Regions from separate parts of the Streptomyces sp. NPDC107546 genome, predicted to be linked through region 1. Evidence: riboswitches for the same ligand, from Rfam matches in the RefSeq annotation. Region 1 holds a riboswitch; each other region holds the start of a gene.
The links. A riboswitch is a leader RNA that binds a small molecule or an ion and turns the genes downstream of it on or off. The one in region 1 is predicted to bind cobalamin.
Positions count from the first base shown of each region.

Region 2: linked by a shared signal. The riboswitch ahead of ACZ7L1_RS30380 (ribonucleoside-diphosphate reductase subunit alpha) and the one ahead of ACZ7L1_RS04665 (cobalamin biosynthesis protein) in region 1 are both predicted to bind cobalamin.
Region 3: linked by a shared signal. The riboswitch ahead of nicT (Nickel transporter NicT) and the one ahead of ACZ7L1_RS04665 (cobalamin biosynthesis protein) in region 1 are both predicted to bind cobalamin.
Region 4: linked by a shared signal. The riboswitch ahead of ACZ7L1_RS31565 (CbtB domain-containing protein) and the one ahead of ACZ7L1_RS04665 (cobalamin biosynthesis protein) in region 1 are both predicted to bind cobalamin.

Region 1 is NZ_JBVKBA010000002.1:460,716-468,419, reverse strand. It holds gene ACZ7L1_RS04685 (inorganic phosphate transporter) at 1-1,183, shown strand, start outside; gene ACZ7L1_RS04680 (hypothetical protein) at 1,197-1,412, shown strand; gene ACZ7L1_RS04675 (hypothetical protein) at 1,513-1,821, opposite strand; gene ACZ7L1_RS04670 (DUF397 domain-containing protein) at 1,722-1,985, opposite strand; cobalamin riboswitch at 2,092-2,232, shown strand; gene ACZ7L1_RS04665 (cobalamin biosynthesis protein) at 2,333-3,289, shown strand; gene ACZ7L1_RS04660 (cobyric acid synthase) at 3,286-4,794, shown strand; gene cobN (cobaltochelatase subunit CobN) at 4,791-7,704, shown strand, end outside.
Region 2 is NZ_JBVKBA010000028.1:126-7,829, forward strand. It holds gene ACZ7L1_RS30375 (ribonucleotide-diphosphate reductase subunit beta) at 9-1,022, opposite strand; gene ACZ7L1_RS30380 (ribonucleoside-diphosphate reductase subunit alpha) at 1,022-3,409, opposite strand; cobalamin riboswitch at 3,531-3,667, opposite strand; gene ACZ7L1_RS30385 (GNAT family N-acetyltransferase) at 3,720-4,229, opposite strand; gene mctP (monocarboxylate uptake permease MctP) at 4,310-5,938, opposite strand; gene ACZ7L1_RS30395 (DUF3311 domain-containing protein) at 5,935-6,201, opposite strand; gene ACZ7L1_RS30400 (GntR family transcriptional regulator) at 6,331-7,095, opposite strand; gene ACZ7L1_RS30405 (extracellular solute-binding protein) at 7,519-7,704, shown strand, end outside.
Region 3 is NZ_JBVKBA010000001.1:150,526-158,229, reverse strand. It holds gene ACZ7L1_RS00700 (molybdopterin-dependent oxidoreductase) at 1-315, shown strand, start outside; gene ACZ7L1_RS00695 (hypothetical protein) at 494-2,239, shown strand; gene ACZ7L1_RS00690 (ArsR/SmtB family transcription factor) at 2,247-2,594, opposite strand; cobalamin riboswitch at 2,686-2,895, shown strand; gene nicT (Nickel transporter NicT) at 2,924-4,027, shown strand; gene ACZ7L1_RS00680 (YcnI family copper-binding membrane protein) at 4,049-4,816, opposite strand; gene ACZ7L1_RS00675 (hypothetical protein) at 4,856-5,470, opposite strand; gene ACZ7L1_RS00670 (TOBE domain-containing protein) at 5,572-5,970, shown strand; gene modA (molybdate ABC transporter substrate-binding protein) at 6,142-6,960, shown strand; gene modB (molybdate ABC transporter permease subunit) at 6,957-7,704, shown strand, end outside.
Region 4 is NZ_JBVKBA010000031.1:11,295-18,998, reverse strand. It holds gene ACZ7L1_RS31575 (alkaline phosphatase) at 1-434, shown strand, start outside; gene ACZ7L1_RS31570 (CbtA family protein) at 555-1,322, opposite strand; gene ACZ7L1_RS31565 (CbtB domain-containing protein) at 1,344-1,565, opposite strand; cobalamin riboswitch at 1,601-1,757, opposite strand; gene ACZ7L1_RS31560 (histidine phosphatase family protein) at 1,851-2,432, shown strand; gene ACZ7L1_RS31555 (hypothetical protein) at 2,462-2,797, opposite strand; gene ACZ7L1_RS31550 (ATP-dependent DNA ligase) at 2,912-3,892, opposite strand; gene ACZ7L1_RS31545 (hypothetical protein) at 4,070-4,306, shown strand; gene ACZ7L1_RS31540 (AlbA family DNA-binding domain-containing protein) at 4,624-5,976, opposite strand; gene ACZ7L1_RS31535 (hypothetical protein) at 6,700-6,924, shown strand; gene ACZ7L1_RS31530 (RNA polymerase sigma factor) at 6,921-7,704, shown strand, end outside.

The DNA.
Region 1 (7,704 bases):
GACGGCGGTGGCGATGTCCGCCGCGCTGAACCTCCTCGGCGCCTTCCTGTCCGTCGAGGTCGCCAAGACGATCTCCGGCGGCATCATCAACGAACAGGGCATACGCGTCGAAGTGATCTTCGCCGCCCTGGTGGGCGCCATCCTGTGGAACCTGCTGACCTGGCTCCTCGGTCTGCCCTCCAGCTCCTCCCACGCTCTCTTCGGTGGTCTGATCGGTGCCGCCGTCACCTCGGCGGGCTGGTCCGCGGTGAACGGCTCGACGATCGTCACCAAGGTCCTGATCCCCGCGGTGGCCGCGCCGCTCGTGGCGGGCCTCGCCTCGATGCTCGCCACGCGCCTGTCGTACGTGATCGGCAGCCGCGCCGACGAGAAGGCGACCGCGAAGGGCTATCGCGCCGGGTCGATCGCCTCGGCCGGGCTGGTCTCCCTGGCCCACGGCACGAACGACGCGCAGAAGACGATGGGCATCATCACGCTGGCCCTGGTCACCGGCGGTGTCCTCGCCCCCGGCTCGAACCCTCCCACCTGGGTCATCGTCTCGGCCGGCCTGGCCATCGCGCTCGGCACCTACCTGGGCGGCTGGCGCATCATCCGCACCCTCGGCAAGGGCCTGACGGACCTGGCGCCGCAGCAGGGCTTCGCCGCCCAGACCAGCGCGGCGACCGCGATCCTCGCCTCCTCGCACCTCGGCTTCTCGCTCTCCACCACCCAGGTCTGCTCCGGCGCCGTCATGGGCGCGGGCCTCGGCCGCAAGGGCGGCGTGGTCCGCTGGTCCACCGCGACCCGGATGCTGACCGCGTGGGTGCTGACGCTCCCGGCGGCCGGCCTGGTCGGCGCGGGCGCCGAACTCCTCACCAAGCAGGGCACCTGGGGCACGGTCGCCACCGGCGTGCTGCTGGTCGCCGGCGCCGGTGTCATCTGGACGCTCTCGCGCCGCAAGCCGGTCACGGTGGACAACGTCAACGACGTCGAGACGGAGCCCGCGGGCGTCGTCACCGCGGCGATCGCGGCGGTCATCCCGCCCCCGGCGGGCCCCGTCGCCGCGGCCGACGCCGCCGCGGCCGACAGCGCGGCGCCCGGCACCGCCCCGGCGGACACGGACGCCACCACCGACCTGCAGGCCACGATCCCGGCTCCGGACGCCGGCCCCTCCGCTGAGCCGGCCCCCGCCGCCACGGTTTAAGGAATCACCACTCATGAAGATCGACTGGGCAGCCCTCGGCTCCGTCTTCGGCGTCAGCCTCGGAGTCACCGTGGCCCTGGTGGCCCTGTTCACCCTGGGCGTCGTGGGCCTCACCAAGAAGGACGCGGCCCGGGGCGGCACGGCCGCCCTGGCGGCCACCGGCGCCTACGCCTGTTTCGCTGCGTGCGCGGCGGCGGTCGCGTACGGGATCCATCTGATCGTCGCCTGACGGCCGGAGCACTTCGGAATCACCCCGCAGCGCTGTCGCTGCGAGTCACCCCCGCAGCGATGTCGCTGCGGGGGTTTCCCACGTTCCCGGAGTAAAGGGGTCAAGGGGTTCGCGAGTCGCGTTGCCGGACAGCCGCCGTCGCCCGGCCCAGGACACGGAGACGCTCCGTGACCGGAGTGAGGCCCCACCACAGCCCCGCGCAGGCGGCGGCCACGAGGGTGACCACCAGCCACACGAGGGCCCGCGCCGGGGTTCCGGGCACCAGCAGCGCCGCCAGGGCACCGATGCCGACCGCGAACATCCCCGTCGTCAGGGAGAAGAGTGCCAGCGGAGCCGCCGCCGCCAGCGAGAGATGCGGCGCGTGGGGACCTCCCGCGCCTGCCGAGAATTCCTTGGCCCTGTCCCCCATGTGGGTCCCTCCCGTCCTCTGGACGGTTCGCTCGGACGCCGTCCACTGCCGGGTTTCTCGAGTTCGGCCAGCAAAGCACACCCCGCCGTACGGCGAAAGACGAGCACCGGACCGGTGCGCCGTTTCGAGTCACGCGCCGGAACGCGCGCCCCTGGACCGCCCACTTCGACCGCCACTTCACAACGAAAGGCGTGATTCGGGCAACTGACGCGATTTCAGTGGTGTGGGACTCGGCACACCGCAGCGTCGCAGGTCAAGAGCAAGTTGACGGCTGTTCTGGGCGCGTGGTGGACTGCCGGAGCCAGTACGGCGGCAGGAGAGGAAGCCGGTGCGAGTCCGGCGCGGTCCCGCCACTGTCACCGGGGAAGAACTCCCCGGGAGCCAGGAACTCTCGCCGCCGGTCTCGTCGAACCAGGGCGTGGACACCCTGAGTGAGGACATATCGCCATGCGCGGCTGCCGATTGAGGTTCTGTCACCGGGTTCTGTCCGACCGCACGGTCGGCTGAGCCGATGGGTGCCGATCGCGTCTTCGCGTACGGCGCCGCCGCCGGTCTCCTCGGTGACCACCTGCTGGGCGATCCACGCCGCGGGCATCCGGTCGCCGCGTTCGGGCGGGCCGCGGCGGCCGTGGAACGGGTGTTGTGGCGGGACCACCGCGGGTGGGGCGCGCTGCACACCGCCGTCTGCGCCGGGGGCGCCGTGACAGTGGCGGCGCTCGCCGCGTCCGCCGTACGTCCCTCCCGTACCGCCGCCACGGCCCTGACCGCCGCCGCCACCTGGGCCGTGGTCGGGGGCACGTCGCTCGCCCGGGAGGCACGCGCCATCGGGCGCGCCCTGGAGGCGGGGGACGTCGATGCCGCGCGCGCCCGGCTGCCGCATCTGTGCGGGCGCGATCCGCAGGCGCTGGACGCGGACGGGATCGCCCGGGCGGTCGTCGAGTCCGTCGCCGAGAACACCTCCGACGCCGTGGTGGGCGCGCTCACCTGGGGAGCGGTCGCCGGGGTGCCCGGTCTCGTGGGTTTCCGCGCCGTCAACACGCTCGACGCCATGGTCGGGCACAAGTCGCCCCGTTACCGGCGCTACGGATGGGCCTCGGCACGCCTCGACGACATCGCGGGATGGCCGGGGGCACGACTCACGGCCGTTCTCGCGGCAGCGGCGGGGCCCGACCCGCGGGGCGCGGTGCGGGCCTGGCGTGCCGATGCCGCGAAGCACCCGAGCCCCAACGCCGGGCCCGTGGAGGCGTCGTTCGCGGGGGCCCTGGGCGTGCGGCTGGGCGGGACGCTGTCGTACGGGGGGCGCGTGGAGCACCGGCCCGTGCTCAACACGGCGGGGCGCGCCGTCCGTACGGACGACATCGAGCGGGCCGTACGGCTCTCCCGGCGCGTGGGCGGGCTCGCGCTCGGCATCACGGTCGCCGGGCGCCTGGTGGCCCGAAGGCTTCTCGCGAAGGGACGGACGTCATGAGCGGCGGACTCCTCGTCGCCGGTACCACCTCCGACGCCGGCAAGAGCGTCGTCACCGCCGGGATCTGCCGCTGGCTCGTACGGCGGGGGGTCAAGGTCGCGCCGTTCAAGGCGCAGAACATGTCTCTGAACTCCTTCGTCACCCGAGAGGGCGCAGAGATCGGACGGGCGCAGGCCATGCAGGCCCAGGCGTGCCGCGTCGAGCCGACCGCGCTGATGAACCCCGTGCTGCTCAAGCCGGGTGGCGAGCAGAGCAGCCAGGTCGTGCTGCTGGGCAAGCCGGTCGGTGAACTGAGCGCGCGCGGGTACCACGGGGGGCGGCAGCAGCGGCTCCTCGGCACCGTGCTGGACTGCCTGGCCGAGCTGCGGGGCACGTATGACGCGGTGATCTGTGAGGGGGCCGGCAGTCCGGCGGAGATCAACCTGCGGCGCACCGACATCGTGAACATGGGCATCGCCCGCAACGCCCGGCTGCCCGTCCTCGTCGTCGGTGACATCGACCGCGGCGGCGTCTTCGCGTCCTTCTTCGGGACGGTGGCGCTGCTCTCCCCCGAGGACCAGGAACTCGTCGCCGGATTCCTGGTCAACAAGTTCCGCGGGGACGTCAGCCTGCTGGAACCGGGCCTCGACATGCTGCGGGACCTCACCGGGCGGCGCACCTACGGCGTCCTGCCGTTCCGGCACGGGCTCGGGATCGACGAGGAGGACGGGCTCAGGGTGTCCCTGCGGGGCGCGGTCCGCGAGTCCGAGGTGACCGCCCCCGTCGGCGAGGACGTGCTGCGCGTCGCCGTCTGCGCCATCCCTCTCATGTCCAACTTCACGGACGTGGACGCGCTGGCCGCCGAGCCGGGTGTGGTCGTCCGGTTCGTGGACCGGCCGGAGGAACTGGCGGACGCGGACCTCGTGGTGATCCCGGGGACCCGGGGAACCGTCCGCGCCCTGGAGTGGCTGCGCGAGCGCGGCCTCGCGGACGCCCTCGTCCGAAGGGCCGCTGAGGGGCGGCCGATCCTCGGCGTCTGCGGCGGCTTCCAGATCCTCGGCGAGCACATCGAGGACGAGGTGGAGAGCCGCAGGGGGCACGTGGACGGGCTCGGAGTGCTGCCCGTGCGGGTGCGGTTCGCCCGCGACAAGACCCTCACCCGGCCGGCGGGGGAAGCCCTCGGCGAGTCCGTGGAGGGGTACGAGATCCACCACGGGGTCGCCGACATCACCGGCGGCACACCCTTCCTCGACGGCTGCCGGGTCGGACAGACCTGGGGCACCCACTGGCACGGGTCCCTGGAGTCGGACGGCTTCCGGCGGGCCTTCCTGCGCGAGGTGGCCGCCGCCGCGGAGCGCCGCTTCGTGCCGGCCCCCGACACGTCGTTCGCCGCGCTGCGCGAGGAGCAGCTCGACCGGCTCGGCGACCTGATCGAACAGCACGCGGACACGGACGCGCTGTGGCGGCTCATCGAGTCGGGCGCGCCGCAAGGACTGCCTTTCATCCCCCCGGGAGCGCCCGCATGAGCACAGTGTTGTTGTTGTCGACCGCCGACACCGATCTGCTGGCGGCCCGTGCCTCCGGCGCGCCCTACCGGATCGGCAACCCGACCCGGGTGGACGTCGCCGAGGAGCTCCCGGGACTGATCGAGGGCGCGGACATCGTCGTCGTGCGCCTGCTCGGCGGCAAGCGCGCCTGGGAGGACGGGCTGGCCCGGCTGAAGGCGTCCGGCATCCCGACCGTGCTGCTCGGCGGGGAGGCCGTCCCCGACGCCGAGCTGATGGCCGAGTCCTCCGTACCGGCCGGTGTCGTGGCGGAGGCGCTGAAGTACCTGGTCGAGGGCGGCCCCGCCAACCTCACCGAACTCGCCCGGTTCCTGTCCGACACGGTGCTGCTGACCGGTGAGGGCTTCGACGAGCCGCGGAAGATGCCGGAGTACGGCGTACACGGCGAGCGCCCGTTCACCGAGGGCCGCCCGACCGTGGGCGTGCTCTTCTACCGGGCCCACGAACTCAGCGGCAACACCGCCTTCGTGGACACCCTGTGCGACGCGATCGAGACGCAGGGGGCCAACGCCCTCCCCGTGTTCTGCGGTTCGCTGCGCGGCGCCGACGCCGGGCTGTACGAGATCCTCGCCAAGGCCGATTCCCTGGTGGCCACGGTCCTCGCGGCCGGCGGCACGCACGCCTCGCAGGCGTCGGCCGGTGGCGACGAGGAGTCCTGGGACATCGGCGCGCTGGCCGAGATGAACGTCCCGGTGCTGCAGGGGCTGTGCCTGACCTCCTCGCGCGCCGCGTGGGAGGCGTCCGACGCCGCCCTGTCCCCCATGGACGCGGCGATGCAGGTCGCCATCCCGGAGTTCGACGGCCGTCTGATCACGGTCCCGTTCTCGTTCAAGGAGCGGATCGACGACGACGGCGCCGACGTCCCGGTGTACGTCGCCGACCCGGAGCGGGCCGCGCGGGTCGCCGGGATCGCCGTGCGCCACGCGCGGCTCAAGCACAAGCCGAACGCGGAGAAGAGGATCGCGCTCGTCTTCACCGCGTACCCGACCAAGCACTCGCGGGTCGGCAACGCGGTCGGCCTGGACACGCCCGCGTCGGCGGTACGGGTGCTGGACGCGCTGCGGGACGCGGGATACGGCCTGACCGAGTACCCGGCGGGCGGCGACGAGTTGATCCACCGCCTCATCGAGGCCGGTGGTCACGACGTGGAATGGCTGACCGAGGAGCAGTTGGCGGCCGCCCCCGCGCGCGTGCCGCTGGCCGACTACCGGGCGTGGTTCGAGAAGCTCGACCCGGAGCTGAGGGACGCCATGACCGAGGCGTGGGGTGAGCCGCCGGGCTCGCTGTACGTCGACGGCGACGACATCGTGCTCGCCTCGCTGCAGTTCGGGAACGTCGTGGTCATGATCCAGCCGCCGCGCGGCTTCGGCGAGAACCCGATCGCGATCTACCACGACCCCGACATGCCGCCGTCGCACCACTACATGGCGGCCTACCGCTGGCTGGAGAACAGTTTCGGCGCAGACGCGATCGTCCACATGGGCAAGCACGGGACGATGGAGTGGCTGCCCGGCAAGGGCCTTGGTCTCGGCAGGGGGTGCGCGCCGGACGCCGTCCTCGGCGACCTGCCCCTCATCTACCCCTTCATCGTCAACGACCCCGGCGAGGGCACCCAGGCCAAGCGGCGCGGCCACGCCACCGTGGTCGACCACCTCGTACCGCCGATGGCGCGTGCCGACACCTACGGCGACCTGGCCAAGCTGGAGCAGCTCCTCGACGAGTACGCGCTGGTCTCCGACCTGGACCCGGCGAAGGCACCGGCCGTGCGCGCCCAGATCTGGACGCTGGTCAAGGCGGCCGAGCTCCACCACGACCTGCACGTGCACGAGCAGCCCGACGACGACGAGTTCGACGAGTTCGTCATGCACATCGACGGCTATCTGTGCGAGATCAAGGACGTGCAGATCCGCGACGGCCTGCACATCCTGGGCGGCGGCCCGGTCGGCGAGCCCCGTGTCAACCTGGTGCTCGCCGTGCTGCGCGCCTCACAGGTGTGGGGCGGGCAGGCGAACGCGCTGCCCGGTCTGCGGGCCGCGCTCGCTGAGCACTTCGGCCTGGTGGAGAAGGAGCTGCTGGCGGAGCCCGGCGCTCCGGTGAAGGTGCCGGTGGAGCTGACGGACCTGGTGGAAGGCCCGTCCCGTACGGCGGCGGACGCGATCGACCTGCTGGAGCAGCTGTGCCGGCGGATCGCGGAGGGAATGGAGGCGCGCGGCTGGGCGGCCTCCGAGAGCGGTGCTCTCGTGCGGGAGGTGACGGGCACCGAACTCGCCGACGCCGTAGCGGTGCTGGAGTTCGCGTGCACGGAGGTCGTGCCGCGTCTCGCCCGCACCACCGACGAGATCGGCCACATCCTCAAGGCGCTGGACGGCGGTTACGTCCCGGCGGGCCCGTCCGGCTCCCCGACCCGCGGCCTGGTCAACGTCCTGCCGACCGGCCGCAACTTCTACTCGGTCGACCCCAAGGCGATTCCGTCCCGCCTGAGCTGGGAGGTCGGTCAGTCGCTCGCCGACTCGCTGGTCGCCCGCTACCTCCAGGACACCGGCGAGTACCCGAGGTCCGTCGGCCTGACGGTATGGGGAACCTCCGCGATGCGCACCCAGGGCGACGACATCGCCGAGATCCTGGCCCTGCTCGGCTGCCGCCCCGTCTGGGACGACGCCTCGCGCCGCGTGACCGGTTTCGAGGTGGTCCCGCTGGAGGAGCTGGGCCGCCCCCGTATCGACGTCACGGTCCGTATCTCCGGGTTCTTCCGGGACGCGTTCCCGCACGTCGTCGGGCTGATCGACGACGCGGTGCGCGCGGTGGCCGAGCTGGAGGAGCCCGCCGGGAAGAACTTCGTGAAGGCACACGCCGACGAGGACACCGCCGAGC
Region 2 (7,704 bases), on a different contig from region 1:
GCAGGCGTTCAGAAGTCCTCGTCCAGGTCGACGGTGCCCTCCACCGCGACCTGGTACGCCGACGAACGCCGCTCGAAGAAGTTGGTCAGCTCCTGAACGCCCTGCAGCTCCATGAAGGAGAAGGGGTTCTCCGAGCCGTACACCGGGGCGAACCCGAGTCGCGTGAGGCGCTGGTCGGCGACGCACTCCAGGTACTGCCGCATCGAGTCGGTGTTCATGCCCGGCAGGCCGTCACCGCACAGGTCGCGGGCGAACTGCAGCTCGGCCTCGACAGCCTCCCGGAGCATGTCGGTGACCTGCTGCTGGAGCTCGTCGTCGAAGAGGTCCGGCTCCTCCTTGCGGACGGTGTCCACGACGTCGAACGCGAACGACATGTGCATCGTCTCGTCGCGGAACACCCAGTTGGTGCCGGTGGCCAGGCCGTGCAGCAGGCCCCGGCTGCGGAACCAGTAGACGTACGCGAAGGCGCCATAGAAGAACAGGCCCTCGATGCACGCGGCGAAGCAGATGAGGTTGAGGAGGAACCGACGGCGGTCCGCCTCGGTCTCCAGGCGCTCGATCTTGTCGACCGAGTCCATCCACGTGAAGCAGAACTCGGCCTTCTCGCGGATGGACGGGATGTTCTCCACGGCCGCGAAGGCCGCCGCCCGGTCGTCCGGGTCAGGAAGGTAGGTGTCCAGGAGCGTCAGGTAGAACTGGACGTGGACGGCCTCCTCGAAGAGCTGCCTCGACAGGTACAGGCGCGCCTCGGGGGAGTTGATGTGCTTGTAGAGGGTCAGCACCAGGTTGTTGGCCACGATCGAGTCGCCGGTCGCGAAGAAGGCCACCAGGCGGCCGATCAGGTGCTGCTCGCCCGGGGTGAGCTTGGCGAGGTCGGCGACGTCCGAGTGGAGGTCGACCTCCTCCACGGTCCAGGTGTTCTTGATGGCGTCCCGGTAGCGCTCGTAGAAGTCGGGGTAGCGCATGGGGCGCAGGGTCAGCTCGAAGCCCGGGTCGAGCAGGTTCTGGGGTCGGGTGGTCATTACTGGCAGGCCTCGCAGGACTCGGGGTTTTCCAGGGAGCAGGCGACCGCTTCGGGGTCGGCGGCCTGCTGGACGGGGATGGGCTTCTGGGACTGGGCCCGGCCCTGGGCGGCGCGCGCGATACGGGTCGCCGGGCGGGAACGCAGGTAGTACGTCGTCTTCAGGCCCTGCTTCCAGGCGTACGCGTACATCGAGGAGAGCTTGCCGATGGTCGGCGTCTCCATGAACAGGTTCAGTGACTGGGCCTGGTCCAGGAACGGGGTGCGCGCGGCGGCCATGTCGATCAGACCTCGCTGCGGGATCTCCCAGGCCGTGCGGTAGAGCTTCCGGACGTCCTCGGGGATCCAGGAGAAGGACTGCACCGAGCCGTTCGCGTCACGCAGCGCCTCGCGGGTGCGCGCGTCCCAGACGCCGAGCGCCTTGAGGTCCTGCACCAGGTACGAGTTGACCTGGAGGAACTCGCCGGAAAGCGTCTCGCGCTTGAACAGGTTGGAGACCTGGGGCTCGATGCATTCGTAGGCGCCCGCGATGGACGCGATGGTCGCGGTGGGCGCGATGGCGAGCAGCAGCGAGTTGCGCATCCCGACAGCGGCGATGCGTTCCCGCAGGATCGCCCAGCGCTCCGGCCAGGCCGGCTCGACGTCGTAGTGGTCGGGGTGCAGCACGCCCCGGGCGGTACGGGTCTTCTCCCAGGCCGGGAGCGGGCCGTGGCGTTCGGCGAGGTCGGCGGAGGTCTCGAACGCGGCGAGCATGATGCGCTCGGCGATCCGCGTGGACAAGGCCTTGGCCTCGGGGGAGTCGAAGGGCAGCCGCAGCTTGAAGAAGACGTCCTGCAGGCCCATCACACCGAGGCCGACAGGACGCCACCTGGCGTTGGAGCGGGCCGCCTGCTCGGTGGGGTAGAAGTTGATGTCGACGACGCGGTCGAGGAAGGTGACGGCGGTGCGGACGGTGGCGTCCAGCCGCTCCCAGTCCATGTCGCCGTCGGCCACGAACGCGCCCAGGTTGACCGACCCGAGGTTGCAGACCGCCGTCTCCCCGTCGTCCGTGACCTCCAGGATCTCCGTGCAGAGGTTGGAGGAGTGGATCACGTGGCCCGGCTCGGCCGTCTGGTTGGCCGTGCGGTTGGCGGCGTCCTTGAACGTCATCCAGCCGTTGCCGGTCTGCGCGAGGGTGCGCATCATGCGGCCGTACAGGTCCCGGGCGGGGATCGTCTTCTTCGCCAGCCCTGCCGCCTCGGCCCTGCGGTAGGCGGCGTCGAACTCCTCGCCCCACAGGTCGACCAGCTCGGGCACGTCCGAGGGGGAGAACAGCGACCACTGCTCGTCGGCGTCGACGCGGCGCATGAACTCGTCCGGGATCCAGTGCGCCAGGTTGAGGTTGTGGGTGCGGCGGGCGTCCTCGCCGGTGTTGTCCCGCAGCTCCAGGAACTCCTCGATGTCGGAGTGCCAGGTCTCCAGGTAGACGGCGGCGGCACCCTTGCGCCGGCCGCCCTGGTTCACGGCGGCGACCGAGGCGTCGAGGGTCTTCAGGAACGGGACGATGCCGTTGGAGTGCCCGTTGGTGCCGCGGATCAGGGAGCCGCGGGAGCGGATGCGGGAGAAGGCGATGCCGATGCCGCCGGCGTGCTTGGAGAGGCGGGCGACCTGGTGGTAGCGCTCGTAGAGGGAGTCCAGCTCGTCCTTCGGGGAGTCGAGGAGGTAGCAGGACGACATCTGGGGGTGCCGGGTGCCGGAGTTGAAGAGGGTGGGGGAGGACGGGAGGTAGTCGAGGCGGCTCATGAGCCCGTAGAGCGCGGCGACGTCGTCCACCGACCGGCTGTCCGTCTGTGGATCGAGCGCAGTGTCCTCGGCGAGCCCGGAGGCGACGCGGAGCATGAAGTGCTGGGGCGTCTCGACGACCTTGCGGGTGATCGGGTGCCGCAGCAGGTAGCGGCTGTGCAGGGTACGCAGGCCGAAGTAGCCGAAGCGGTCGTCGGCCCGCTCGTCCACCAGGGCGTCGAGACGGTCGGCGTGCAGGCGCACGAACGCGGCGGTGCGGTCCGCGATGAGGCCTTCCCGGTGGCCCACGGCGATGGACTCGGTGAACGACGTGACGCCCTGGGAGGCGGCCTCGGCGCGAATGCCGATGGTCAGCAGGCGGGCGGCCAGCTTCGAGTAGGCGGGGTCCTCGGAGATGAGGCCCGCGGCCGCCTCCGTGGCCAGCTCGCGCAGCTCGGCCTCGTCGGCGCGGGCGGACCGGCCGCGCAACGCGGCCGCGGCGACCCGGCCGGGGTCGGCGTCGGGAAGGTCGGCGGTCAGCTCGGTCAGGGTCCGCAGCAGCGCGGCACCGGGACCGTCGGTTTCCAGGCCTGCGGCTGAAGCCGGATCGGCTGGCGCGATGGTCACGTGGGGCTCTCCCTCGCTCGGCACGGGGCCTGGCGGAGGGCAGGGCAGCTCACGAGCGCACGCGGCGTCGCGTCCACCGGCCCATTCCACGAGGCCCGGACGTCAGGGCACCCGGACCGGACGGCCGGGCGCGCTGTCGGCAGGTCCTCGGACTGACGCTCGTACGACGGCATGCGGGCATACGTGTACGAGTACACCGTTGCGGGACAGTTCCGGATTCGCACCGGATTCCCCTGCGGCGACAGCGAGCATGAGCATACATCTTGTGCTGGGCTGCGGTGTCACCACCAGATGTTGTGTCGCTGCTGCCTCAGAGCGTCAACTCGTAGGTGAGGAGAGTGATGTCGTCGAGATGGGGGAGGGGGTTCCAGTCCCGCTCGGGTGTGCGAACGAAGCCCAGGCGTTCATAGATGCGGTGGGCGGTGCGCATCGTGCGCTGGGTCGACAGGACGAGGCGTACGCAGCCGTCAGTGGCCCGTGCGCGGTCGACGCAGGCCCGGACGAGAGCCTCTCCAGCGCCGCGGCCGCGGGCGGCGTGCGCGACCGCGAGCATCCGTATCTCGGCCTCCTTCGGTCCCGCGATGTCGGCCATGGGACCGCCGCCGGTCGGTACGAAGGTGACGCCGCCGAGCACATGCCCGTCCGCCACGGCCACCAGCACCTCTGCCGCGGCGGCCCGCCCCGCCACGTCCTTCAGTTCGTCGAGGTAGGCGTCGCTCTCGCCGAAGTCGAGGAGGCCGTCCTGGAGGTAGGCCTGCGCCGTGATCTCGCCGAGCCTGTCGTACTCGTCGGGGGTCGCCTGCCGGATGATGAGGTCCATGGGGCCGAGTGTGCCGGACGGGTACGACAACGGGCCGCCGGATTTCTCCGTCGGCCCGCTGACCCGCGTACGACGGGGACTCAGTGCGAGGCGCCGGCCGTGGCCGGCGGCAGCTCCACCTGCACCCCCGGGTCGCCCGCGTCCGCCGTGTAGTCCTCCGGCCTGGTCTCGTCGATGCCCTCCGGAGCCTTCAGCGCCTTCAGGACGAACGTCAGCACCACCGTGACCACCACGTTCAGCACGAACGCCGTCAGGCCGATGTAGCCGATCTCCCCGATGCCGGGGATCTCCTTGGCGGAGCCGCCGAAGTGCGGCTGGGTCGGGGACGCGACACCGTACGCCGCCAGCGTGCCGTAGACCATGCCGACCGCCCAGCCCGCCAGCAGCGCCCAGCGGTGGAACCAGCGGGTGAACAGACCGCCGACCAGGGCCGGGAAGGTCTGCAGGATCCAGATGCCGCCGAGCAGCTGGAAGTTGATGGCGACCGTCTTGTCCATGGTCAGGACGAAGACCAGGGCGCCCACCTTCACCAGCAGCGAGACGATCTTGGAGACCCTGGTCTCCTCTGCTGCCGTGGCGTCCGGCTTGATGAAGTCCTTGTAGATGTTGCGGGTGAAGAGGTTCGCGGCCGCGATCGACATGATCGCCGCGGGCACCAGCGCGCCGATGCCGATCGCCGCGAAGGCCACACCGGCGAACCAGTCCGGGAACATGTTCTCGAACAGCTGCGGAATCGCCAGCTGCCCGTTCTTGACCTTCACACCCGCGGCGATCGCCATGAAGCCCAGCAGCGCCAGCAGGCCCAGCATCAGCGAGTACAGCGGCAGGATCGTGGTGTTGCGGCGGATCACCTCACGGCTGCGCGAGGACAGCGTCGCGGTGATCGAGTGCGGGTACATGAACAGCGCGAGCGCCGAGCCCAGCGCCAGCGTGGCGTACGTCCACTGAGTCGCCTCCGAGGGCGCGAGGGCCCCGCGCGGCTTGCCAGTTGCCGGGTTGACCTGCGCGAACGCATGGCCCGCCTTCGCGAAGACGTCATCGAAGCCGCCGAGCTTGATCGGGATGTAGATGATCGCCACCGCGATGACGATGTAGATCAGCGCGTCCTTCACGAACGCGATCAGCGCGGGAGCCCTGAGGCCCGACGAGTACGTGTACGCGGCCAGCACACCGAAGGCGATCAGCAGCGGCAGGTCCTTCACGAACCAGTTGGTGTTCTCGCCGCCGCCCACGCCCATCACGTCAAGGACGGCCTGGATGCCCACCAGTTGGAGCGCGATGTACGGCATGGTCGCCAGGATGCCGGTGAGCGCCACCGCCAGCGACAGGCCCTTCGAACCGAACCGGCCGCGCACGAAGTCCGAGGTCGTGACGTATCCGTGCCGGTGCGAAACCGACCAAAGGCGCGGCAGGAAGGTGAAGATCAGCGGGTACACCAGGATGGTGTAGGGCACCGCGAAGAAACCCGAGGCGCCCGCCGCGTAGATCGCCGCCGGCACGGCCACGAACGTGTACGCGGTGTACAGGTCGCCGCCGAGCAGGAACCAGGTGATCCAGGTTCCGAACGAGCGGCCGCCGAGGCCCCACTCGTCGAGGCTGTGCTCGTTGTCGGCCCTGCGCCAGCGCGCCGCCAGGAAGCCGATGACGGTGACGGCCAGGAAGAAGAAGATGAAGACGCCGAGCGCGACGCCGTTCACGCCGTCCTTCACTGCGACGCACCCCCCTTCTGGCCGGCGCGGGAGCGCTGGTCACGCTGCCACAGCTTGTACGCGAACATCGTCAGCGCCGTGGAGATGAGCACCCACAGCATCTGGTACCAGTAGAAGAACGGAATGCCGATGAACGCGGGGTCCGTCTCGGCGTACGAGCCGACCCACAGCATCGCGACGAAGGGTGCTACAAGGCAGAGGGCGATGACGACGCGCACCGGCGTCACCACCGCCGCTCTGGCTGCATCTGGCTGATCGGACATGCGGCTCCGTCCCCTCACTGGTCACCTGTGCACCTGTGTAATGCGCAGGCAATGTAGGTGACCACGTCATGAAAGCGGAAGCCCTCGTCCGCATATCGGTCGTGACCAGGCCCGGAAGGCGCTGCGGTTCTACTCCGCGGGCCGCTTCAGCCGGGCTACGAACTTGTAGCGGTCCCCTCGGTAGACGGACCGCACCCACTCCACCGGCTTGCCCTCGCGGTCCAGCGAGTGTCGGGAGAGCATCAGCATCGGCAGGCCCACGTCCGTGCCGAGCAGACCCGCCTCGCGCGGGGTGGCCAGCGAGGTCTCGATGGTCTCCTCCGCCTCCGCGAGATGGACGTCGTAGACCTCCGCGAGCGCCGTGTAGAGGGAGGTGTACTTCACCAGCGAGCGGCGCAGCGCCGGGAAGCGCTTGGCGGACAGGTGCGTCGTCTCGATCGCCATCGGCTCGCCGCTCGCCAGGCGCAGCCGCTCGATGCGCAGCACCCGGCCGCCGGGCGAGATGTCGAGCAGCCCGGCGAGCGTGTCGTCGGCCGTGATGTAGCCGATGTCCAGCAGTTGCGAGGTGGGCTCCAGTCCCTGCGCGCGCATGTCCTCCGTGTACGAGGTCAGTTGCAGCGCCTGGGACACCTTCGGCTTGGCGACGAACGTGCCCTTGCCCTGGATGCGTTCGAGCCGCCCCTCGACGACCAGCTCCTGCAACGCCTGGCGCACCGTCGTGCGGGAGGTGTCGAACTCCGCGGCCAGCGTGCGCTCGGGCGGCACCGGCGTGCCCGGCGCCAGCGTCTCCGTCATGTCGAGCAGATGCTTCTTCAGACGGTAGTACTTGGGCACGCGCGCGGTGCGGACGGTCGTCCCGCCCTCGCTCTCCGCACTGCTGACGTCGGTGCTCATGCTCTGCCTTCCCGGCTCCGGATGCCGAAGCGACCGACAGGCCGTCGGTCACGGCTCACATCGTGGCACGGCTTCATGGGGAGCAGAGCCCCACGCTCCGTGATCCCCGTTCCACGGACGGGGATCCCCTCTGTATACCGTCGGCACCCTCGCTGGTCTAGTCCACACCGTGGAAGTGGTCCAGTCGCGGCCATGGGAATCCGTGTGCCCGTTTTCGCTGGGTTCCTACTTAAAGGTCCTTTCATATGTAGGTCGCATAACGAACGCCCTGAGCGGCTCGAACACCCTTGACGCGCCTATTGGTCTGAGCCAAGCTCCCCCCTACTGGTCTACACCATTGGTCCAGGTCCCGGCCCCACGGGCGGTGCGCGTCGTCACGCCGCGGGGACAAGGGGGGTTTGTGGCATCCCTGAGGAGGATGGCGTGAAGCGCAAACTGACAGTCGCGATCGGTATCGCGGGCATGATGGTCTCCATCGCGGCGTGCGGGGGCGGGAAGTCCGGCGGGTCGAGCACGGGGGCGGACGCCAAGGAGCTCACCGTCTGGCTGACGGTCGACGCCCAGAACAACTGGCCGGCGCTGGTGAAGGCCGCCGACGACGCGGTGCTG
Region 3 (7,704 bases), on a different contig from region 1:
TTCTACTACGAGGAGGAGCTGACGAAGCTGCGGGAGGACGGCGTGCTGACGCGCCTCGACACCGCCTTCTCCCGCGACCAGCGCGCCAAGGTCTACGTCCAGGACCGGATGCGCGAGCACGGCCCCGAGCTGTGGCACTGGCTGCGGGAGGGCGCCCGCTTCTACGTCTGCGGGGACGCCTCCCGCATGGCCAGGGACGTGGACCAGGCGCTGCGGGACATCGCCGTCCTGCACGGCGGCCTGAGCGAGGCGGAGGCGGCCGCGTATGTGAAGCAGCTCGCGGCGGAGAAGCGGTATGTGCGGGACGTCTACTGAGGCGGCGCCCAGTGTCTCGATGACATCTACTGAGGCGGCGCACAGGGCCTCGACGGTGGCCGGCAGGCAGCGGGCAACCGTCGGCGCAACCCCCCGTACGAGCTCTCTTCACCTCGCTGCTACCGGGCTCTTCACCTCCGGGCGCTCGACGTTCATGATCTCCTCCTAGCGTCCTTCCGTGCATGTGGCAGAAGTGAAGCCGTCGACAAGCGCCCGCTGGGTGCTCCCGCTGGTGGCACGGGGGGAGGCGGAGCCGGACGGGGCTCCCGCACAGTGGCACCGCATTCTCACGTTGCTCGCGAACATCAGCCTGTTGATCGGCACGCGCAACGTGTGGAACAGCGCTGCCAGCCATCAGCCGCCGATCGCCGCGGTGATCTCCGTCTGCTACGCGTCGATCCTGGTGACGGGCGTCCTGACGCTGGTGGTGCGGCGCAGCCGCTCGCTGGCGCGCCTGGATCTCGTGGTCCTGGTGACGGCGATCACGCTCGTCTACTGCGCGGCCGGCGCGCTGCACGACTACAGCGACGAGTCGATCCTCACCATCCAGGCCGCCCGCGAACTACTGCACGGCGACCCGGTGTACGGGCAGGCCTGGCCCTGGCTGTTCGGGCACCACAGCACCGTCGCCTACACCCAGACGGTGGACGGCGGCTACGACTTCACCTACGGCTATCCGCCGCTGACCGCGATCCTCACCGCGCCGCTGCTGTGGATGGGCCACGGCGCGCTGCCCGAGGTCCTGGTCCCCACCACCGCGATCGCGCTCGGCACGATCGTCATGTGGAAGATGCTGCCGACGCCGTGGCGCTCGGCGGCCACCATGGTCTGCCTGGGCTTCGGCATGATCCCGATGTACGCCCGGCTCGGCTACCCGGCGATCGTCGCGCTGGCGTTCCTGATCCCGGTGGTGGTGCGCTGGACGCGGATGGGCACGGGCGGCCCGGCCGACTGGGCGCGGGCGGCCTGCCTGGGCGCGGCCTGCGCCAGCCAGCAACTGCCGTGGTTCCTGACGCCGTTCCTGCTCGCCGGTGTCTACGCGTTGCGTCGCGGCGAACTGGGGGCGCGCGAGGCGGCCCGCGCCGTGGGGCGGATCGTGGGCATCGCCGCCGGAACGTGGCTGCTGATCAACGCCTACTTCATCGTGACCGAGCCGCGCACGTGGATCGAGGGCATCGCGCTGCCGCTCACCCAGGGCGCGATCATCCACGGCCAGGGCCTGGTCGGCATCTCCCTGTACTACACCGACGGCAGCGACCGCCTGTCGTGGTACTCGCACGCCAGCATGCTGCTGGCGGCGGGTCTGCTGGCTCTGTTCGTACTGTTCGTGCGCCGGTTGGGTCCGGCGGCGACCGTGCTTCCCTGGTGCGCGTTCTTCCTGGCGACCCGTTCGCAGGACGGCTACTACCTGATGATGACGCCGCTGTGGCTGGCGGCCGCGGTCACCGTGCCGCCCTCCGCGTTCGCCACCGCCTGGCAGCCCCGGCTGCTGCACGGTCGGCGGACGGCCCGCGCGGTGTTGGCCGGGGCCCTGGTGGCGCCGGCCCTGGCGGCCGCGGCGGTGGCGGCGACCGGTAAGCCGCCGTTGCGGATGCAGGCCGTCGGCTCGACCCGGACCACCCCTCAGACCGTCAAGACGCTCACCGTCCGGGTGAACAACACCGGCGACTCCGCCGTCGAGCCCCACTTCGCGGTGACCACCGGCCAGGGCATGAGCCGCTATTGGAAGGTGCTCCAGGGCCCGTCGTCCGTCGGCGCCCACGCCTCGGCGACGTACCGGATCCAGGCACCGGGCAAGGGCTTCGCCATACCCAAGAAGGGAACCCGCATCCGGCTGCGGGCCTTCACGGCGTCGCCGATGACGCTGTCGAGTCAGGACATCCACCTGGCAGCGCAGAAGGTCCCGGCCTCGCATAAGAAGTGATGCCTGATCAGGTCACTTGCCTGAGCAGTTCGTTCACCAAGGGGTCGATCACGCGGTAGCGGACGATCCGCCCCTCCTTCTCACCCGCCACCACCTCGGCCGTCCGCAGCAGCCGCAGCGCCTGCGAGACGGCCGGGTCGTTCATGCCCGTCGCCACCGCCAGGTCGGAGACGGCGAGCGGCCCGGCCCGGTGCAGGGCCAGCAGCAGGGCGAGCCGACCGGGGTCGGCCAGCAGCGAGAAGCGGTCGGCCCAGGTGCGTACGGCCTCGGGGGCGCCGATGGCCTCGATGGCCTCGCAGACCCGGTGGCCGTCGATGGTGCGCCTGCCGGCGCGGTCGGCGGGGACGAGATGCATGCGCGCATTCTCCCAGGCGCCCCTGTGTGATCTTCGATACCTGGGGATACCTGCGCAACTGTGCAGTCTTGCAGGCGTCGCCGCCCCGGCCCTAAGGTGGCCGGGCCGTGGTGTTCGGGAAGACCGGTGAAAGTCCCCAGGGACTCAGGCCGGAGCGGCCCTCGCCACTGTGATCGGGGAGTTCCCGTCCCGTGCCGCCCGCCTCCAGCGGGCGGCGCCACTGGTCGCACGTCGACCGGGAAGGCAGGGGCGGGCGCGTTGATCCGTCAGCCAGGAGACCGGCCACGGCATCTCACGAAGTGATCCACGAGGTGCTGGAGCGTGACCGTATGACCCTGCCCGACCCTGCCCTGCCCGAGGCCGCCTCCTTCCGTTGGCGGCGCGAGGACACCCTGCGGACCGCCGGGCTGCTGGCGGTGATCGCCGCCCTGCACGTGGCCGCGTTCGGCGTACTGTTCCTGCTGGTGGTGCCCGAGCACTACGAGATGGGCTCCAAGGCGTTCGGAATCGGGCTCGGCGTCACCGCGTACACACTGGGCATGCGGCACGCCTTCGACGCCGACCACATCGCGGCCATCGACAACACCACCCGCAAGCTGATGGCGGACGGCAAGCGCCCGGTGTCGGTCGGGTTCTGGTTCGCGCTCGGGCACTCCAGCGTGGTGGTGGTGCTCGCCGCGCTGATCGCCGGGGGCACCCAGCTCGCCGGGCGGCTGATGAACGAGAACTCCCGTACGCACCAGGTGCTCGGCGTGCTGGGCACGACGATCTCCGGCTCGTTCCTCTATCTCATCGCGGCCCTCAACCTGGTGGCGCTGATGGGCATCCTGCGGGTGTTCCGGGCGATGCGGGCGGGGACGTACGACGAGCGGGAGCTGGAAGCCCACCTGAATTCCAGGGGGTTCATGAACCGGATCCTCGGCCGCCTCACCAGGTCCGTCAGCCGCCCCGGGCAGATGTTCCCGCTCGGCTTCCTGTTCGGCCTGGGCTTCGACACCGCGACCGAGGTCACGCTGATGGTGATGGCGGGCAGCGGGGCGGCGGCCGGGCTGCCCTGGTACGCGATCCTGTGCCTGCCGCTGCTGTTCGCGGCCGGGATGAGCCTCTTCGACACCCTCGACGGCACGTTCATGAACTTCGCCTACCAGTGGGCCTTCTCCAACCCGGTGCGCAAGGTGTTCTACAACCTCACCATCACCGGGCTGTCGATCGCGGTGGCCTTCCTGATCGGCACGATCGAGCTGGTCGGAGTGCTGCACGACAAGCTGGACCTGCGGGACGCGGTGACGGGCTGGATCGCCGGGCTGGATCTCGACAACGTGGGCTTCGTCATCGTCGGGGTGTTCGTGGCGGTGTGGGCGGCGGCCCTCACGTACTGGCGGCTGGCGAAGGTCGAGGAGCGCTGGGCTCCCCGTCCCGCCGACGGCAGGTGACGCCGGCGGGACGGGATCCGGTCACTCGGACGAGGGCGTGTGAGAGGTGCCTGAGGACCCGCCGCTGCGGCCGCGGGCGATCGCGAAGCCCGCGGCGGCAAGGCCCAGGACACCGACGACCAGACCGGCGATGCCGAGCCCGCGGGCGGTGGAGTCACTGGTGGCCGCGGCCTTGGTCGTGGTGGCACTCGGCTTCTCCGCGGCACCCGCGGGTGCCGCGGTGGAACCGCCGCCCTTCGCCGTGCCCTTGGCGGTCAGCTGGAGCACCGGCGCCGGGTTCTCCGGCTCGTCCTGCCCCTTCTGGGCCTCCTCGATCCAGCGGACGACGTTTCCGTCGGAGTAGGTCTGCAGCGTCTTGAACGTCAACTGGTCGGTGTCCTGCGGAAGTTGACCGAAGGCGACGTTGAAGTCCTGGTACTGGCCGTGCCGGATGCGGCCGCCGGTCCAGGTGATCTGGGAGACGGCGTCGGTGATGGTGCCGTCGTCCGTCTTGACCGGGGTCTTGAGCTTGGTGGTGGTCACCTGCGCCGTCCAGCCGTCCTGCGGGCTGACCAGCACCCCCAGGATCGGGTGGTCGGTGGGCAGGAAGACCTGCACCTTGGTGGTCGCGGCGGTGTCCTCCTCGTTGGGCACCCGGAAGGTCAGCACACCGTCGGTGGCGCCCTTGGCGTAGCTCTCGGGGTGGACGGTGACATGGGCGAAGGCCGCGCCGGCCGCGGTGAGGACACCGGCGGCGGCGAGTGCGGTGACGGTGATGGCGCGGCGCAGGGTGGTACGCATCGGGGACATGGGTGGGCAAGCTCCGTACTGGTACTGGGCGTTGGGGGTTCAGACGGTGTACGGGGTTGCCGGGGGCGGGCCGCGCCGATGGAGGGCGTGGCGGAGCAGCGTCTGTCCGGGGAGCCGGTGTCGGCGGGCGTAGGGGCGCGGCGGCGGGACGTACGCGGGCAGCGGTGCCGTACGCCACCGGACGGCGAGGCGCGGGACGAAGGCGGCGGCCTTGCGCAGCAGCGACCACAGGGCGGCCTCACCGCGCCGCAGACACCAGGAGGCCAGCAGGGCGGCGGCCAGGTGGGCGGCGACGGCGTGCGAGGTCATGGCGTGCGGCGGGGCGGCCATGGACATGCCGGGCATGCCGTGCGCCATGCCCGGCATGCGCATCGGCATCTGTGCCGGCCCGGCCGCGTCGAAGGCGAGATGGAACCCGCCCTGGACGAGGAGCATCGCGAGGGCGATGCCGGGCAGCGAGCGCTCCCGCCCGGCGAGCGCCGCACCGGCGGCGAACACGGGCAGGAACCCCGCCGCGTCCGCCCACACCGGCGGCACCGCGCCGGTGGCCAGCGTGTGTCCGCCGACGGCGAGCAGCACGCACACGACGGCGAACACCGCCGCGCGCAGGCTCCGCACCGTCCAGGACACGTCCATGGGTTGGGATCCTGCCATGCGGACACCCGCGATCATGTCCGTTTCCGCAGATCCGGCGCGCCGGAGGCGCCGAGGGACGCGTTGCGGAGGGGGTGGCGCGGGCGCCTATCGTGGCGCGCATGCAGTCCTACACAATCGGCCAGGCCGCCCGGCTGCTCGGCGTGAGCCCGGACACCGCGCGGCGGTGGGCGGACGCGGGGCGGGTGGCGACCCGGCGCGACGAGACCGGGCGGCGGGTCATCGACGGCAGGGACCTGGCCGCGTTCTCGGTGGAGCTGGCGCGCGGCGGCGCCGGCGAGGAGGACGCCCCTTCGTACACCTCGGTCCGCAACGCCTTCCCGGGGATCGTCACCGCCGTGAAGCTCGGTGACGTGGCGGCCCAGGTGGAGATCCAGGCGGGCCCGCACCGTCTGGTCTCCCTGCTGACCCGGGAGGCGGTGGAGGAACTGGGTCTGGAGGTCGGCATGGAGGCCACCGCCCGGGTGAAGTCGACGAACGTCCATATCGACACCGCCTGAGACGGTCCCGCGCCGGCACCTCCGGACGAACGCACACGCCAACCCGATTCCCCAGCAGACCGGCTTGTGCGATGTGACAGAGCACTTTCGGGTCGCATCTGCGCCAGTATGATCGGCGTATCGGAGGGGTGCCCTGCTCCCTCCTGGACGAGCAGAGGGAGTGGACCCGTGATGACCCGTTCCGCGCGCCGGCCCCGCCGGATGGTGCAGGTGGCCGGCGCGGGGGCCGCCGCGCTGCTGGCCCTGAGCGCCTGCTCCTCCTCGTCGGGCTCCCCCAGGACGGGGACGTCCGCCGCGTCCGCGTCACCGAAGCCGTCCGGCACGGTCACCGTCTTCGCCGCCGCCTCCCTCAAGGAGAGCTTCACGACCCTGGGCAAGGAGTTCGAGAAGGAGCACCCCGGCACGAAGGTGTCCTTCAGCTTCGGCGGCAGCGACACCCTCGCCGCGAGCATCACCGGGGGTGCCCCGGCGGACGTCTTCGCCGCGGCCAGCCCCAAGACCATGGCGATCGTGACGGACAAGAAGGACACGGCCACCGCCCCGGTGATCTTCGTGCGCAACCAACTGGAGATCGCCACCCTCCCGGGCAACCCGGACAAGGTCTCGTCCCTGAAGGACCTCACCAGGTCCGGCCTGAAGGTCGTCCTGTGCGACAGGACCGTGCCGTGCGGGGCCGCCGCGCAGAAGGCACTGGCCGCGAGCGGTCTGAAGCTGACGCCGGTGTCGTACGAGCAGGACGTCAAGAGCGCCCTGAACAAGGTGGAGCTGAAGGAGGCCGACGCCGCGGTCGTCTACCGGACCGATGTGAAGGCGGCGGGTGACAAGGTGCAGGGCGTGGAGTTCCCCGAGTCGGCCAAGGCCGTCAACGACTATCCGATCGCCCTGCTGAAGGACGCGCCCAACGCCGAGGCGGCGAGGGCGTTCATCGCGCTGGTGACCTCCGCCGAGGGCCGCAAGGTGCTGACCGAGGCCGGGTTCCTGCAGCCGTGACCCGGATCGACGCGTCCGACGCCGCGGCCGACACCCTGGTGGGCGGGCCGCGGCGCGGACGTGCCCGCCGGCCCGGTGTTCCGCTGCCACTGCTGCTGCCCGCGCTCGCGGGCCTGGCGTTCCTGCTGCTGCCGCTGGTGGCGCTGCTCGTGCGGGCTCCCTGGCACACCCTGCCGGACCAGCTGACCAGCGCGGAGGTGTGGCAGGCGCTGCGACTGTCCCTGGTGAGCGCCACCGCGGCGACCGCCGTGAGTCTGGTCCTCGGGGTGCCGCTGGCCTGGCTGCTGGCCCGTACGGACTTCCCGGGCCGGGGATTCGTGCGGGCCCTGGTGACCCTGCCGCTGGTGCTGCCGCCGGTGGTGGGCGGTGTGGCCCTGCTGCTGGCGCTCGGGCGCAACGGCGTGGTGGGGCGGTGGCTGGACTCGTGGTTCGGGATCACGCTGCCGTTCACGACGGCCGGTGTGGTGGTCGCCGAGGCGTTCGTGGCGATGCCGTTCCTGGTGATCAGCGTCGAGGGCACGCTCCGGGCCGCCGATCCGCGCTACGAGGAGGCCGCGACGACACTCGGCGCGTCCCGCTTCACCGCGTTCCGCCGGGTGACGCTGCCGCTCATAGCGCCCGGCGTCGCGGCCGGCGCGGTGCTGGCGTGGGCGCGGGCACTCGGCGAGTTCGGGGCGACGATCACCTTCGCGGGCAACTTCCCGGGCCGCACGCAGACCATGCCGCTGGCCGTCTACCTGGCCC
Region 4 (7,704 bases), on a different contig from region 1:
AGCAGAAGCAGGCCCACTCCAAGCAGGGCTTCTTCCTGCAGATCGAGGGCGCCTCCATCGACAAGCAGGACCACGCCGCCGACCCCTGCGGCCAGATCGGCGAGACCGCCGCCTTCGACCGGGCGGTGAAGGTCGCCCGCGACTACGCGGCCAAGCACCCCGACACCCTCGTCGTCACCACCGCCGACCACGGCCACACAAGCCAGATCGTCCCGCTGGAGGCCACCCCGCCCGGCCAGTCCTCGACGCTGATCACCAACGAGGGCCAGCAGCTGAAGGTCAACTACTCGACCAACACCCCGGGCCAGTCCCAGGAGCACACCGGCACCCAGGTCCGCATCGCGGCCCAGGGCCCGCTGGCGTACCGCGTCCTCGGCGTCACCAACCAGACCGACCTGTTCACCACGATCCGCGAGGCCCTGCGCCTGCGCTGAGCCCAGCGAACCGATGGGCGGCCGAAGGCCCCGACCCGCGTGAGGGTCGGGGCCTTGGGCACCTTCTCAGCCTGCCTTCTTGACCCGTGGCGAACGGGCTGAGCCTGCCGAGGAGCATCGTCAGCGGGGAACCGGAGCCGCCCCCGCCCTCGCCCCCTGCACGGTCGCCTGTTCCGCGGCCTTCGGGGCCAGCACCCGCTCGGCGAGCAGCCCGAAGACGAGCCCGAAGGCAGTCCACAGGGTCAATTGGATGGCCAGGGCCGAAAGGCGGAACTGCCAGAGCAGGGTGGCCGAGAAGTCCTTCGGCACCTCGTTGACAGCCGGCAGGAACACGTACGCCAGCCCGATGGCCAGGATGAAGAACGCCCCTGCGGCCACCGTCGCGTTCCAGTTGCCCAGGCGCGGTCCCAGCCGCTTGCCGAGGATCACCGTGGCGATCGCCAGCAGCACACTGAGCAGCATCATCAGGAAGTACAGAGTGGTGCGCTTGCCGATGGTGTCGGGGTCGCCCACGGACGGCGGGTTGGCGGGGTACTTCAGGAACGGCACGACATACACGGCGATCAGTCCGGCCGCCGCGAGGAGCAGCGCGCTCGCGCGCGGCCCGAAGCGGCCGATCCGGCCGAGCGCGAAGCAGTACGCGAGGGCGGCGATACCGCCGAACGCGACGCCGTAGACGAGGACTCCGGTGGCCAGGCCACCGGTGGACTGCATCGTGCGGCTGACGACCTCCATGCCGTGCTCGTGAGAGTGCGCCTCCTCATAGGCGATGGCCGAGTCGACGCGCGGCTCACCGAGGAAGTAGGCGACGACGAGGGCGAGCAGGCCCGCGGCGAGTCCCGCGAGCATGCCACGCACCAGCAGATTTCGGACGGTTGCCGAGTTCATGGGGCGGGTTCCTCGCCGCCGTCAGTGGCAGGGGAAGCCGAGCAGGTGGCGGGCGTCGTGCACCCACTCGTGCACATCCTCGCCGGACATCACGGAGGTGGCGCCCTGCTCGGCGCCGACGAAGTAGAGCAGAACCAGCATCAGGACGCCGAAGAAGACCGCCCAGGGGACGATCGCGCCGATCGGCAGCTTGGCCGGTGCAGCGGTGGGGGTGGTGGTCGGCTGAGCGACGGACTGCGCCATGGCAGAACCTCCTGGGGAACTCGCGTCCCGTCTCGGTGGTGCACAGGACGACGGCGCGGGTCTGACTTGTCCACCACACAACGAAAGATGTGTCGTGGGGGCTTACAGTGGCGCGACCGTGCCGGAATCCCACCGGCTTCCGCGATCCGTCGTCGATATCGCCGAGAAGGTACCGCGAAGCGGAGGTGCGGCCAAGGGCGCACGGGCGCTGACGGGGGCGCGTCAGGCCGCCGTTTTCTGTGAACGCCCTGTGACAGCAGGGCTGTCGACCGCGAGAGTGAGCACGTGACGAGCCGAGTGATGTTGATCTCACCAGCTATGAACGCGTCCCTGCGCGCGGCTCGCTTCGACGACGGGTGCTCACTTGACGCGATCGGGGCGGCGCACGCCCGCTCGGCGGCAGGCGCCCTTTCTCGAGCCGGGCGAGCGCTTGCCTCCCCCACCGTCCGCTGCCGACAGACGGCCACCGCGCTCGGCCTCGACGCCGACGACGAACCCGTACTGGCCGGCCTAGACATGGGTCGATGGCGTGGCCGGACGCTCGACGAGGTGGGCGCCGCCGAGCCGGACGCGGTGGCCGTGTGGCTGTCCGACCCGGCAGCCGTCCCGCACGGCGGGGAGTCGGTGCACGAGTTGTGTGAGCGGGTCGCGGCCTGGCTGGACGAGGCCGCGCAGTTCTCCGGCCGGACAGTCGCCGTTGTCGAACCGGATGTCGTACGGGCCGTGACCGTCCGGGTGCTGTGGGCCCCGGAGCCGTCCTTTTGGCGGATTGATGTACCGCCGCTGACTGCAGCCGCGTTCAGTGGCCGCGCCGGGCGCTGGAACCTGACACTTGGCCGACCGCTCGGGCGAGCCGACGACGACTGACAGAGACCGGCGCGGCATACGCGGCCGTGTCAGCTGCCGCCCACTCCCAGCGCCGCCAGTAGCACCAGCAGCAGAGTGGCTGCGCCAAGAACACCGTGGGCGGCGACCACCGGGACCGGCAGGCGCCGTTCCGCGGGCGTCGTCTCATCCCCCGTGGCGGCGGTGGGGTAGAGGGGCAGCCAGCGGGCAAGCATGGTGAGGCCGAGGAGGGCGACGGCGACGAGGATGCAGGACGTCCACGCCAGGGCCGCCCGGTCGGCGACCAGGTAGATGATCCAGACGACCAGCCCGGCCGCCGCTATCAGCGTTCCGACCCGGTACTGCCGGTGGCCCGGGCCACCGACGCGGGCCGGGTGGGACAGCACTTGCTTGGAGTGAGGGAAAGAAACGGGCGGGATAGGCGGCACAGCCGCGGCTGGGGAACAGGGCGCGCGCTCAGCCGGTTGCGCGTCGGCACGGCCGCCGCGCCCGTGCCGCCGTCAGCGTGGCCGCGACGCCAGGCGGGGGACGTCGGCGGGAGAGAGGTCGGGGCGGGCACGGTGCAGGTGTGCGGGGTGGCGCCACCGGCCGGAGGCGTCGCGGGCGACGTCGACGCCGACTTCCACCACCAACTCCGGTTCCATCAGCGTGACGTCCAGCGTCTCCCGACTGCCCCACCCGGCGGAGAACGACCAGCCCGTCCACGGATGACCGCGCCGCGCCGGGGCGAGTAGCCCGGCGACCGTGCTGCTCGCCGTCCGGGCGAGAGTGGTGGTGCGGCCGACGTACTGAAGGCGGCCGCGGTCGTCGAACCTGCCGAGCAGCAGAGTGCGCGGAGAGGCGAGTGTGCCGGTGACTGCGCTGACGATCGCTTCGGTGGTCTCGCGCACCTTGTACTTCCGCCAACCGCGCACCGCGGGCTCGTACACGCTGTCCAACCGCTTGAACAGCACGCCCTCCATCCCGACCGACGCCCACGTCAGCCACTCACGCACGGTGTCCGGGTCGGTGGTCGACGGGCACAGCACCCACGGGGCCGACAGCCGGCGCGCGGCGAACACGGACTCCAGCGCGGCCCTGCGCCGCCGATACGGCCATCCGGTCGTGTCGGTCCCGGACAGCCGCAGCAGATCGAACGCGACAAAGTGGGCCGGCCACTCGCCCGCGGCCCGGGCCGCCGCGGCGCCGCGCCGCTGAAGCCGGTTCTGCAGCTGCTCGAAGGCGAGCCGTCCCGCGGTGTCCCATACGACCAGCTCGCCATCAAGCGCGGTCTCATCCGGCAACTGCGCGGCGCCGGCCCGAATCTCTGGAAACGCCGGAAGCATCTCGGTGCCGCGCCTGGAGCGCAGCACCACCCAGCCCGCGTCGACGGAGACCAGAGCCCGGAACCCATCCCACTTCGGCTCCGCCGCCCAGCCCGGCCGCAGCTCGGGCCCGGGCACGGGAGCGCTCAGCATGGGTTCCGGCGGCGTCCACGTCACACCAGATCCCTTCCACCGAGCGATCCGGTGCTGTCAGGGGTGAGGGCGGGAGAGCCCCGCCAGTGATTCAGGGGGGTACTGACCACGAGGCCGACCACGCCCGGCGCGACCCCGACCACGGTTCCGGTCGGGCGTGCCGAAGTGACACGCATTTCGAACATGCGATCTAATGCGGGGATGGACGTGACCGACTTCCCCGACGACCTGGTGCAGACGCAAGCAGCCTGGAACGACACCTACCAAGCGCTCGCCGCGCCCCGCCCCCGCGACACCACCGCTCTGCGCCGCCGCCTGCTGCTTTTGTCCGTACGGCTGTGGTGGCACCCGTACTGGGAGACCGTCCCCTCGGCGCCGGCGGCACGGTCCGAGCTGCGCCACCTCGCCCGCGCCCACGGAGCCGTCCTGGCCGCGTGACCGGTCGTCCCGTCGACCAGGAGCACGAGGTTGCGGCAAGGGTTGCGCCTATCTGTTGCGTTGGGGGTTGCGCCAGGTGTTGCGCGGCCCCGCAGGACCGTCCCCGTGCCCGCGCAGGTCACCACGCTGGTCCGGCCGTGGTCGGCGCCCGATCCCCTCTACGCCCCCGAGTCCACGCCCCACAGCAGGAAGAAAAGAGAAGTGGGTGGGACAGGCCCCGGGCGGCGGGCGAGGGGATCGGGCGCCGCTGGTGCTCCTGGCGCGCGAGGGCGGGGCCGCGCGCGAAGCCGGGCAGACAAGTTGCCCGGGCTGGCCTGCTACTGCCCGGCCTCCAGCTGTTTGCCCTTCGCCTGCAGCTTGGCTGCGCTCACGCGGTCTCCATCGATGAACGGGTTGACGGTGACATCCAGGCCGAAGAGCGCGTAGATGTAGCGCAGTGCTTCGTAGGCGTCGCGTTCCGGGTCTCCCAGGGCCCTCCAGCTGTGATTCCAGTCATCGCTCGTGGCCATCTCGGTGGAGCCCCAGAGCGGGAAGGCCGGGTCCTCACCGGATGCGAGCACGCGCCCAGGCGGTCGGGCGAAGTCCAGGGCGACGATCCGGTGCGTCCACGCACCGTCGACGAGGGGCAGGACGTGCCGGTCGACCAGCCGGAAATACTCCAGGGCGATCTCGGTCAGCACGAACACGTTGATCCTGCGCACGCCGCTGCCGTCGTTGTACCGCTCCATTGCCCAGCCGAGCATCTCCGCGGTCGCTGACACGGCCCCGGTGACCGCGCCGTCCGACTCGACCAGCAGTCCGCGGCGGGGAGCGTCGGCGAGCAGGAGACCGCCCTCACGAGGTGCCGGACGCGTGTAATCCGAGGACCAGTTGAAGGCATGGGCGCCCCGGAGTGTGTCCTGATTGCTCAGGACGTCGCGCAGGCCGCCGTCGGCGTACATGCCTGGGACAAGCCCGCGCGGGTGATCGGGCACACTCTGGAAGAAGAGCACGGGTGCCTCCTCCAGCTTCAGACCAGCGCGCAGGACTTCCCGGACTTTCACGCGGTCCGCGGCCGGTGCGGGCGCCGGCGCCGTGGCAGCGGCCGTGAACCGCGCACGCAGGCCGTCGTTCAGGAGGCGGTATACCTCGTCCTGTGGGAGGAAGGCCGTGGTGTCGCCGTTGCGGATCGGGATGGTCCAGCTGTTCTTGATGAACTGGCCGTTGTCGGTGATGCCCCGGGTGACAATCGCCCACCGGGCGGCCTCGGGCAGCGGCGGTACCTCGATCACGAAGTAGTGCCCGGATGCCTCCGGGTCGGCCTCGGGGTGGTCGTACCAGAAGAATTTGACCTTGATCAGCGGGCGCACGTACTCGGTGAGGACGTCCTTGTAGGAGTCGGTGTTCACCAGCCTCTTGTCGAAGGGCGTCGCTTTCTCCGCCACCTCGTAGAGCTCGTTCGGGCGCTTCTTCGCCTTGAACCCGCACACGAGCAGGCCACCGCCGGCGTTCGCGAAGGCGGCGACGTCCTTCGCCAGCTCGAACTTGCCCTTATCGGTGCTCAGGTCGTACGGCCCATTGGGTGAGATGCTCTTGAAGTCAACCCACTCGCTCTCCGGCGTGCCCTTGATCTCGTGCGGCTGCTGCGCGGTGAGGTAGGAGACGAGCTGAACCATGCTGTCGGCGGCCATGCCGTTGGAGCCTACGCGCACGTGGGCATTGCCTGTACGGCCGAGGGTCGGGGCGCGCTCAGCCCGCTTGCGCGTCGGCCGGGCCGCCGCGCCTCTGTCACCCGGCGGCGGAGCCGGGACGAAGTCGCCGACGGCCGGCCCGCCTCGGAAGGGCATCGTCCTGTGGCTCACGTACGGCGTGCTGGCGCTGTGTGGGAGTGCTTTGTACAGGTCCTGGGCGCGCTCGGGGGACTGGGCCGGTGCGTCGGTGTTCGAGGACTCTCCGCCTCGCGCGCCTTTCGCCAGCCAGGACACGGGGCGTTGTCAGTGCCCTGCGCTACGGTCGCGCCGTTCCCGCCTGGCCTCCTACTTAGGCCAGGCGGGAACGGCTTAGCGCGCACCCCTTTTGGTTTTCGGCGGCGGGGGGCGGCTCTTCCGGATGGAAGGGCGACACCGAGGTGTCCTGTCTCCATATGACGGGGTCGCGGTGGCGATTGCAAGGAAAACCGGGAACTTCACCCGCTCTGTCTCTGGTCCCGGCCTCTACATGGGCTGGAGCGGTCATAGGGCGGTCCCGACCTGACACCTTGTGAAACCTAATGTTCCGTGATTCCTTGATCACGTGGCGTAGCGCATGTGTGTCGGTCCATGCTGAGGCTCCTCAACAGCGGTTCGGCGGCCGTCTGTTGAGAGGTCCCTTTGACGTGGCTTCCGGATGGCTGCGGCATGACATCAAGGAGTGTGATGGACACCAGGACGATAGTGATCGCGCTCGTGCTGATCACGGTGGTGGTGTTCGGCTGGAGCACGGCGATGGTGATGACGGGCCATGAGGCCTTGATCGCCACGCTGGCCCCCGTCCTCGGCCTGACGGTGCAGCAGGTCGTGCGTACGACCCGCTCGCGCAACGCGACGACCTCCCGGAACCGCGTCACAGCGGCGGCCGACAAGGAGGACGGCGCCCCGTGACAACGCCCTTTGAATCACCGGCGCCGGCCTCCGGCCCGACGCCGGTACGTCCCGGACGCAAGCTCGGTCCGATCGCGGACAGCGTGGGCAGTTCCCACCGGGCCTGGCTGGAGCCGATCCGCTGCTACTACATCAGCAGCGGCCGCACACTCAGCGACCTGAGCGATCACGTGCTGCTGGCCAAGTCCAAGCTCTCCGAGCTGCTGCGCGGCATAGGCCACTACCCGCGGTGGGAGGTCGTCCACCGTCTGTCCACCGCACTGGGCATCCCTAACTGGCCCCTGTACCGGCTGTGGCGGCAGGCGGCCCTTGACATCGGCAAGACGAGGGAATGGATCGAGCGGTCCAGCGAGGGCGCCTCGGCTACCACCGACAGCGCACCACCTTTCGAACACCGTCCGTTCCGGCTCTTGATGGAAGACGACTACCGCCACTACGCCGAGGTCTTCCTCCCTCCCGAGGTGTGCGACGCCGCGGTCGAAGACACCTTCGCCATCCTCTGGCTGTCCTGGGACGACGCCCTGGCCAGCCCGGACACCCGCCGCTACGCCTGGAAGATCCTGCGGGCCACCGTCATGGCCAAGGCCACCTACCGCGACAACCTCCCCGAGATGGAGAACGCGGTCTTCGACACCGTCGCCCTGCGCGGCCACCGCTCCGCGGCCGGCCGTGCAGCACAGCTGACGGAAAGCCTGGAGCTGTTCAAAGCGATCAGCAGACTGCCCGACGCTCAACTCGACGTCATGGTGCTCCGCTACCTTTGCGGCGCCACCGACGAGA